3 regions of the Clostridium saccharoperbutylacetonicum N1-4(HMT) genome follow, and region 3 is predicted to be linked to each of the others. Evidence: riboswitches for the same ligand, from Rfam matches in the RefSeq annotation. Region 3 holds a riboswitch; each other region holds the start of a gene.
What was found. A riboswitch is a leader RNA that binds a small molecule or an ion and turns the genes downstream of it on or off. The one in region 3 is predicted to bind S-adenosylmethionine.

Region 1 (3,281 bases), 1.8 Mb from region 3:
GATACTTGAAGCGCGTTTAGAATCTCTTTTTGAGAAAATGACTAAAAAAGAAATGAGTATTAATAGATAATTTTGTTATAACTAATTATATTAAAAGTACAGAGAAGGTGAAAAGGAAAGAAATGAAAAAAGAAATATTAAACTTGCCTAATGTGAAACAACCTGATTACCCATATAATCAAGTGGTAAAAGCTGGGAATACTTTATATTTATCAGGCCAAGTATCATGTGATTTACAAAGTGGACAATTTATATTGGGAAATATTGAGATTCAAACAAAAAATGCATTAGAAAATATAAAATATTTACTTGAAAACTCAAATTCTTCAATGAATAATATCTTAAAAGTTGTAGTATATATGAAAAATATTTTTGAAGTTGATAAAATGAATGAAATTTATAAAATGTATTTCAAAAAAAATGAATTACCAACAAGAGTAGCAATTCAAACTACATTTCCAAATAAAAATATAGAAATTGAACTAGAAGTAGTTGCTTTAACAAATTAAAATATTATAGGGGCTGTCGCATTAGCGTATTAAAATCCGTTAACGACAGCTCTTTTCTGGTTTATAAACAAGTTGGAAAAACTGATAATGTTGTAGTGAGTATTGGAGCAACTGACAAGTTCAGTGAGAATGAATTAAATGATGCAGTGAATTGCGTAAAGAAAAGTTTTAAAAGTTATAATGGAGCTACTCTGACAAAATTATGGTATGATAAAAAAAATCAGATCAATTTATTGAGGGGTATTTGAAAAATGGGAGAGGTTCAGTGAATGGTGTTAAAACTGAAAATGTAATTGTTTTGCTATCAAATTTTGATGTAGATTCTTCAGGTGGGGATGGAAGTTTAAATCCAAATTCAACTTATGATAATTATAATTGGATATTAATAAGAGACAGTAAAACGGATAGTTGGAAAGTTGATGATCGTGGATATTAAAAAAGAAAATAACTAAATACATTGTATACATAATTACAAGAAGTTCACAATTTTCTATAATGCCTGAATTAATAAAAAAGTTGTCACATGCTTGACATAAATATTATGTATTATAAATATATAAAGTAGTTAAAACATTATTTACCCCTTATTAAATATAAATATCCAATATGCAGAATGATCTATTCACCCTAGTAGATCATTCTTTTTAGTTAGTTTTAATAGGGTTTATTTATTAGAAATTTTAGATAATTATGCGCCATATCAATTTTTTATATACAAGGTCTATGAACCAAGTAATATGGCTTTTAACCCAAATTATAATGGCTATTAGCCAGATTTGTGATGTTAAAATACCGTGTATGCTAGTAATTATAAATACTAGCATAACCTTAATGTTTATGCATAAAATGTATTGACAATTTAATAAGCTGAATATATACTAAACTTATAAGAAATGAAGGAATTGAATAACTTATCAAGAGTGGTGGAGGGACTGGCCCTATGAAACCCAGCAACCGATCAAGTAATGATTTACGATGACGTGGTGCTAATTCCAACAGCGTTAGCTGAAAGATAAGAGAGAAAATTTTTATGCAAAGATGCACTAGAGATTAATCTCTAGTGCTCTATTTCTATATAATAAGTTTTTAATTTATCTTTGTACTGCTATTGTATCTAAGATAGAGATTTTTATATAAAAATATATGAGTATTTTGATAAGAATTATAAGCTTATAATTTAAATATATTGGGGGTATAAATATGTCAAAATTAAGTAATAGATTAGATTGGTTTTCTGAATCTATAATAAGAAAAATGACTAGAATAGCTAATAAATATGGAGCAATAAATCTTTCACAAGGTTTCCCGGATTTTGATCCACCTAAAGAGATACTTAATCAATTAAAAGAAGTTTCAGAAAAAGGTCCACATCAGTATTCGGTGACTTGGGGAGCACAAAATTTTAGAGAAAAGCTAGCATTAAAGCAAGAGAGATTTATGGGAATTAAAATAAATCCAGATGAAAATGTGTTAGTAACCTGTGGAAGTACTGAAGCTATGATTTGTGCGATGATGAGTGTTTGTAATCCGGGAGATAAAGTAATTGTTTTTTCGCCATTTTATGAAAATTATACAGCAGATACAATTTTATCTGGATCTCAGCCTATCTATGTTGAATTAAAGCCGCCAGCTTTTAACTTTGATAAAGAGGAATTGAAAAATGCATTTAAGCAAAATCCAAAAGCACTTATTCTTTGCAATCCGTCAAATCCTACAGGCAAAGTATTTACCGAAGAAGAGCTGCTATATATAGGAAGCCTTGCAAAAGAATATGATACTTTTGTAATTACTGATGAGGTTTATGAGCATATAATTTTTAAGCCTCATAAACACACTTATTTAGCAGCTTTAGATGGAATGTTTGAAAGAACAATTTCATGCAGTTCATTATCAAAAACATATTCAATTACAGGATGGAGACTTGGATATATTATTGCAAGCAAAGAGGTAATAGAAAATTGTAAAAAAGTTCATGATTTCTTAACTGTAGGAGCAGCAGCACCTCTTCAAGAGGCAGCAATTAAAGGCTTGGAATTTGATGATGAATATTATGAAGAATTGAGTAAAATTTATAGAAAAAAAAAGAAAAAAATTATTTTTTGGATGGATTAGACGAAATAGGGCTTAAGTATTACGAGCCTCAAGGTGCATACTATGTAATGGTTGATATATCTGAATTTGGATATGATGATGATTATGAATTCTGTAAATGGTTAGCTAAAGAAATTGGAGTAGCAGCAGTACCAGGTTCAAGTTTTTTCAAAGAAAAAGTAAATAGTTATATAAGATTTCATTTTGCAAAGAAAGAAGAAACCTTAAAAGAAGCTCTTAAGAGACTTGAAAAACTTAGGGAATATAGAAATAACTAAATTAATTAAAGCAAGATAAAGTTAAAAGCATTAGCAATAAATACAAAAACAATAAATTTTGGAGGGAATAAAAGATGAAGATTTTAAAGAAATTAGCAGCACTAGTGATTATAGGAACAATAGGAGCAAGCTTGGTTGCCTGCGGAAGCAGTAAAGAAAGTGCAAAAACAGATAGTAAAGAAGTGGGGAATAAAAATATTGTAATTGGTGTATGCCCAGGACCTTATGGGGATATGGTCAAGGAGGCGTTAGCACCAGCCTTAAAAGCTAAAGGATATACAGTTTCGACTAAGGAATTTAGTGATTATATTCAGCCAGATAAAGCCTTAGATAATAAAGAAATAGATGCAAATTTATTTCAACACACAGAATATTTAAAGAAATTTAGTTCAGATAATAATTT
Region 2 (3,281 bases), 400 kb from region 3:
AAAAAGAGATTATTGATAGAAGATTATAAAAAGATAGAAGAGATAAGTTCTAAGTATATAGATATTGATAATATAAATAAAATAATTAAAAAGAAAAAATAATTTAGATTAGTATATTAAAATGAAGTATATTGCAGAAATATGGAGTAAGTTGGGCTTAATTTCTGCAAATGCATGATTATAAGAGTTGAAATAAATACAATTTGCAGATATACTAGTCATTGTTGATTGATTGTCAAGCAACTGCTGTGAAAACAGAATAAGGAGGAATTCCCGAGTGGCCAAAGGGGGCAGACTGTAAATCTGTTACGTTTCGTTTCGATGGTTCGAATCCATCTTCCTCCACCAATAAATGGGCGCATAGCTCAGCTGGGAGAGCACCTGCCTTACAAGCAGGGGGTCACAGGTTCGAGCCCTGTTGTGCCCACCATTTAAAAGATAATAGCTGTTAAATCAATTGTTATTTTAAACCACAAATTGTTAGCTTTTAATTGAAAAGCTTAACTGTTAACTATAGAGTCAACTGTGAACTGTAATTATTAACTGTAAACTGAATATGCTGGCATGGCTCAACGGTAGAGCAGCTGACTTGTAATCAGCAGGTTGTAGGTTCGATTCCTATTGCCAGCTCCAATAATATAATTATAGTAAAATTGAGTTGTATTATTAAAATTAAATATGGAGGAATTCCCGAGTGGCCAAAGGGGGCAGACTGTAAATCTGTTACGTTTCGTTTCGATGGTTCGAATCCATCTTCCTCCACCAATAAATGGGCGCATAGCTCAGCTGGGAGAGCACCTGCCTTACAAGCAGGGGGTCACAGGTTCGAGCCCTGTTGTGCCCACCATTTAAAAGATAATAGCTGTTAAATCAATTGTTATTTTAAACCACAAATTGTTAGCTTTTAATTGAAAAGCTTAACTGTTAACCATAGACTCAACTGTGAACTGTAATTGTTAACTGAATACGCTGGCATGGCTCAACGGTAGAGCAGCTGACTTGTAATCAGCAGGTTGTAGGTTCGATTCCTATTGCCAGCTCCAATAATATAATTATAGTAAAATTGAGTTGTATTATTAAAATTAAATATGGAGGAATTCCCGAGTGGCCAAAGGGGGCAGACTGTAAATCTGTTACGTTACGTTTCGATGGTTCGAATCCATCTTCCTCCACCAAAAGAATAAACTACTATGTTTATTCTTTTTTTATATAAAATTTCTCTATTCTCTATATATAGAATTTATCTACGAATATTGACTAATAATTTCTTTTATGGTAGTATAATATATGAAAATTAAATAGAAACTCTTATCAAGAGAGGTGGAGGGAAAGGGCCCGATGAAACCCGGCAACCTGTATTATATAAGGTGCCAATTCCTGTAGGATGATTTCTACAAGATAAGAATAAGTGATTGTTGAAATCATGCTCTTCTTATCGAAGAGCTTTTTTTTATATTTAAGTTTGTGCACACTTAAATACTAGTCTAATATTAAAAAATAAAATTAAGGAGAGAGTTAAATGAGAAGATTATTTACTTCAGAATCAGTTACAGAAGGACATCCAGATAAAATGTGTGATCAAATATCAGACGCTATCTTGGATTCTATATTAGAAAAAGATCCAAATGCTAGAGTTGCTTGTGAAACATGTACAACTACTGGTATGGTTATGGTAATGGGAGAAATAACAACAAATTGTTATGTTGATATCCCAAAAGTTGTTAGAGAAACAGTAAGAGGAATAGGGTATGATAGAGCCAAATTTGGTTTTGACTGTGATACTTGTTCAGTACTTACATCAATAGATGAACAATCAGCTGATATTGCAATGGGTGTAGACGAAGCTTTTGAATCTAAGAAAGGTGAAAAGGATGAAGTTGAAGCTGTTGGAGCTGGAGACCAAGGAATGATGTTTGGTTTTGCAACTAATGAAACAGAAGACTATATGCCTCTTCCAATATATATGGCTCATAAGCTATCAAGAAGACTTACAGAAGTAAGAAAAGATAAAACATTAGAATATTTAAGACCAGATGGTAAGACCCAAGTTACAGTTGAATATGAAGATAATCAACCAAAGAGAATTGATACTATTGTTATATCAACTCAACATGATGAAAAGATTTCTTTAGAACAAATTCAAGAAGATCTTAAGAAATATGTTATTGATGCAGTTGTTCCAGCTGAATTATTAGATTCTGAGACTAGATATTTCATTAATCCAACAGGAAGATTTGTTGTTGGTGGACCACAAGGTGATTCTGGATTGACTGGAAGAAAAATAATAGTAGACACATATGGTGGATATGGAAGACATGGTGGTGGTGCTTTCTCAGGAAAAGATCCAACAAAGGTAGATAGATCAGCTGCTTATGCTGCAAGATGGGTAGCAAAAAATTTAGTAGCAGCAGGTGTTGCTGACAAATTAGAAATTCAAGTGGCATATGCTATTGGTGTTGCTAAACCAGTTTCAATAGAAGTAGAAACTTTTGGAACAGGAAAAGTAAGCGAAGAAAAAATTGTTGAAATAGTAGAAAAAGTATTTGATTTAAGACCAGGAGCTATAATCAGAGATCTTGACTTAAGAAGACCTATTTATAAGCAAACAGCTGCTTATGGTCACTTTGGAAGAAATGATCTTAACTTACCTTGGGAACAATTAAACAAAGTAGATGAAATAAAGAAATATCTTTAATAAATATAGTAAGAAGGCTATCTCTGAGTGCTAGAGGTAGCCTTTTTTACTTTTTGATATGGTTGACTAAAAATTAATCATGAATAATTAATTATTCACTTAAAGTAGGAAAGTATATTATTGATTGAAATATTGATATTTATGGTATAATTAAGAAATGCAAATAAGGTTTTAAACTAAGTTATTGTCTGTTATTAGTGTTTTGAATAATACAAATTAAAGATTTGGAGAGATTTTATGGAAGTTCTAAAAGGTTTTGTTGAAAGTATAGTTTTTAAAAGTGAAGATACTGGATATGTGGTGTGTAAAATTAGAAGTGATAATAATCTAATTAGCGCAGTAGGAACAGTTCCTTTTTTAAAAGAAGGCCAAAATGTGAAGTTAACAGGATATTATACTGTACATAAACAGTTTGGAAATCAATTTAATATTCAAGATTACGAAGAACTTCTTCCAACCTCTTTAGATGGGATAGAAAAATATTTAAGTGCAGGAGTAATTCATGGAATTGGTCCTGTTACAGCTAAGAAAATAATAGAGAAGTTTGGGGAAGAAACCTTAGGAATAATGGAAAATCACATTGAAA
Region 3 (3,281 bases):
ATACATCTCCGCAAATTATAATATGATCTCCTGCTGAGAATATTGAGAGCACAGAACAAATTGCTGCCATCCCAGATGCAAAAGCAAAACCACATTCCCCACCTTCAAGTTCTGCTATTAGTTTTTCTACAACATCTCTAGTTGGATTTCCTGATCTAGCATAATCATACTTTCCAAAATTCTCTATATCAAATTGATGAAAAGTAGATGTTTGATATATAGGAGTACTTACAGATCCTGTTGTAGGATCAATATCTCCACTTGCATGTATTAATTTAGTTCCAAAATTCATAATTTACACCCCAATCTTTTTAGTTTACAGTTAACTGTTAATGTTGAATTTGCTTTGCAAATTCTTAAAATATATTACAAGAAAAGCCACAGCCTTTTCCTCCTTAAACTCATAACTCCTAACTCTTAATTGAATTAATCGCTTTGTCTAAGTCATTTATTAGGTCATCTATATTTTCTATTCCAACAGACAGTCTAAGTAAATATTCATCAACACCTAATTTTTGCTTAATTTCTTCTGGTATTTCTGAATGAGTTTGCGTGAATGGATAAGTTATTAAAGTTTCAACCCCACCTAAGCTTTCTGCAAACCTTATTACTTTAACACTCTCTAAAATTTTAGGTATTAATTCTTTATCCTTAACTCTGAAGGAAAGTGTTGCTCCAAAGCCTGTTGCTTGCTGCTTATTCAATTCATATCCCTCAAAAGCTTCTAGCCCTACATAATAAACTTTTTCTACATTAGGACTACTTTCTAAGAATTTAGCTATCTTTATTGAATTCTCCTGTGATCTATCTAATCTTATGTGTAATGTCTTTAAGCCTCTTAAAATAAGCCAGGCATCAAAAGGTGATAACGTAGCTCCCGTCGACATATGAATTCTTCTCAATCTTTCCAATATTTTATCATCATTTGCAACAATAAAACCTGCTAGTAAATCATGATGTCCACCTAAGAATTTTGTTCCACTATGTACTACTATATCAGCACCTAATTCTAATGGCTTTTGATAATATGGTGTTAAAAATGTATTATCTACAATAAGTAGTAAGTTGTTATTTTTAGCTATTTCTGCTGTAGCTCTTATATCTGTTACCTTCATCATAGGATTCGAAGGAGTTTCTATAAGAATACCTTTTGTGTTTTCCTTTATTGCTTCCAATATATTTTTTGTACTTGTTGTATCAACAAAGGTTACTTCTAACCCAAAATCTTTAAAAGTTTCATCAAATAACCTATATGTCCCTCCATATAAATCATCAGATAAAAGTATATGATCCCCTGTTTTAAATAAGTGTATACAGGCTGTTATTGCTGCCACTCCTGATGAAAAACCAATGGCTGATTTTCCACCTTCTAAAACTGCTAAGGTTTTTTCTGCTTCTTCTCTTGTTGGGTTTTGTGCTCTTGAATAGTCATAACCTGTGCTATTATTTAAGCCATGATGCTTAAAGGTAGCCGCTTGATAAATAGGAAAACTTATTGCCCCTGTAGTTTCATCCCCACCTGATATGCCACTAACTGCAATTGTTTCAAAAGATTTTTTTACTGTCATTTTTTTGCCTCCTCAAATTTATATATTGCTTAAAACTTATTTATTGTTACTGCTAAAGAATAAATTCATCTTATAGATGAAGGTTATAAAAAAAAGCCACTCCTAAAACAAGAAGTGACTATATAAACCATAAGTTCCATTAAGTCTTAATGCCTCTCATTTTTCAAGATATTATCTTGCAGGATTTAGCACCAACGAAAAATTTATATAAATCTTTCAGGTTGCCGGGCTTCAAAGGGCCAGTCCCTCCACCACTCTTAATAAGATTAACTTATCCAAATATATATTTGTTATTATTAATTATACATAATAAAAATTTTATGTCAATAAATATTAGTAAATTTATCGATTTTGTGTATTTATTCTGCCCACGCTCCATTAGAACCAACATAATATCCATCAATATACTTATCATGCTCCATAGTTCCTGATTGGTTTAAATAATACCAATTCCCATCCGTATCCTTAACCCAACCTGTCTGCATGGCCCCCGTTTTATCTAAATAATACCAGTTTCCATCACCACTTTGAACCCAGCCTGTCTTCATCATTCCTGATTTATCTAAATAATACCATTTGCCATCCGTGTCTTTAAGCCATCCAGTATTTATTGTTCCTTCTTTTGACAAATTATACCAAAGTCCATTTTTTTGCTGCCATCCAGTGTTACCTTCAGTAGCAATTTTATTAGTCACACCATTATCAGTTGCAGTTTTATCTGAGTTAGTGCTTACATTATCGTTAGTTGCGTTCGTATGGTTACTTGGTGAATTATGATGTGACCCTGAAGAAGAATCTGATGTTCCTATTAATAATCTGACAGAGTTATTATCATAAACAAGATTTACTACATAATTACTTGGTAAACCAGTTGTTTCAATTGATGAAAATCTACTATTTGTGTTATTACTATTAAATTTTATTATAGTCATACCACTTGTAGGTATATAACTATTACTAAAATCCAACTTCAACTTTCCATTGAAGGTTGCATTACCATCAACCTCCAACACATCATCTTTGCTTCCAATAGAAAGTTCAAGTGTACTGTTTTGTGATTGATTATAGTCATTTTTTATATTCACTAATCCATCTACATTTTCAACAACTGTACCACTTTCATTTGAAACACTTCCTACTCCAAAAGCTGTAGCTGAATCTGCTTCAATAGTACCACCTTGAATGTCTGTTCCACCACTATAAGTATTATCTCCACCTAATTTTAAAGTTCCTGTTCCTTGCTTTATTAAGGTTCCACTTCCTGAAATATCATTACGCCATCTATCTGAAGCATTAAATCCACCCTTTGATGCTTCCATGTTCACTGTAATATTGCTATTAAAGGCTCCATAACCATCTGCCGCTGCAAAGAGGTTAAGCCTTCCCCAACCTTCAGCATCGTCTAATAATGGATAGCCAGATTCTAAACCAGTTGTATATAAAACATCGCGCCTTTGATTAACATCAAGATATGGAAGACGAGTTTCTAATAGCACTTCTGCTCCTTTTGGCACTTTCATTGGTATAGTTGTGTCTCCAGTTTGTCCAAATCCATAAGTTAATCTTTTAATATAATCTTCCTTATTCTTCTTATAATCACTAAATCTATCTTCTGATGTGCCTGCTTGTGTAAAAAGTTTAGTTTGTGCTTCATTATAAGCAGCAGCCTTTAAGCTAGCATTGTTTGGATCATATAAAGCTGATGCGGCAAGT

Region 1: another riboswitch for S-adenosylmethionine. It lies ahead of CSPA_RS09460 (pyridoxal phosphate-dependent aminotransferase); the one in region 3 lies ahead of CSPA_RS01455 (trans-sulfuration enzyme family protein).
Region 2: another riboswitch for S-adenosylmethionine. It lies ahead of metK (methionine adenosyltransferase); the one in region 3 lies ahead of CSPA_RS01455 (trans-sulfuration enzyme family protein).

The regions. Positions count from the first base shown of each region.
Region 1 is NC_020291.1:2,134,399-2,137,679, forward strand. It holds gene CSPA_RS09445 (hypothetical protein) at 1-70, shown strand, start outside; gene CSPA_RS09450 (RidA family protein) at 123-509, shown strand; gene CSPA_RS09455 (DUF4829 domain-containing protein) at 754-945, shown strand; SAM riboswitch class I at 1,418-1,528, shown strand; partial or broken gene CSPA_RS09460 (pyridoxal phosphate-dependent aminotransferase) at 1,710-2,878, shown strand; gene CSPA_RS09465 (MetQ/NlpA family ABC transporter substrate-binding protein) at 2,953-3,281, shown strand, end outside.
Region 2 is NC_020291.1:700,023-703,303, forward strand. It holds gene CSPA_RS03105 (hypothetical protein) at 1-102, shown strand, start outside; tRNA gene CSPA_RS03110 (tRNA-Tyr) at 264-348, shown strand; tRNA gene CSPA_RS03115 (tRNA-Val) at 355-430, shown strand; tRNA gene CSPA_RS03120 (tRNA-Thr) at 559-633, shown strand; tRNA gene CSPA_RS03125 (tRNA-Tyr) at 681-765, shown strand; tRNA gene CSPA_RS03130 (tRNA-Val) at 772-847, shown strand; tRNA gene CSPA_RS03135 (tRNA-Thr) at 969-1,043, shown strand; tRNA gene CSPA_RS03140 (tRNA-Tyr) at 1,091-1,175, shown strand; SAM riboswitch class I at 1,306-1,405, shown strand; gene metK (methionine adenosyltransferase) at 1,520-2,695, shown strand; gene recD2 (SF1B family DNA helicase RecD2) at 2,933-3,281, shown strand, end outside.
Region 3 is NC_020291.1:301,368-304,648, reverse strand. It holds gene CSPA_RS01460 (trans-sulfuration enzyme family protein) at 1-292, opposite strand, end outside; gene CSPA_RS01455 (trans-sulfuration enzyme family protein) at 411-1,568, opposite strand; SAM riboswitch class I at 1,722-1,835, opposite strand; gene CSPA_RS01450 (acid phosphatase) at 1,928-3,281, opposite strand, start outside.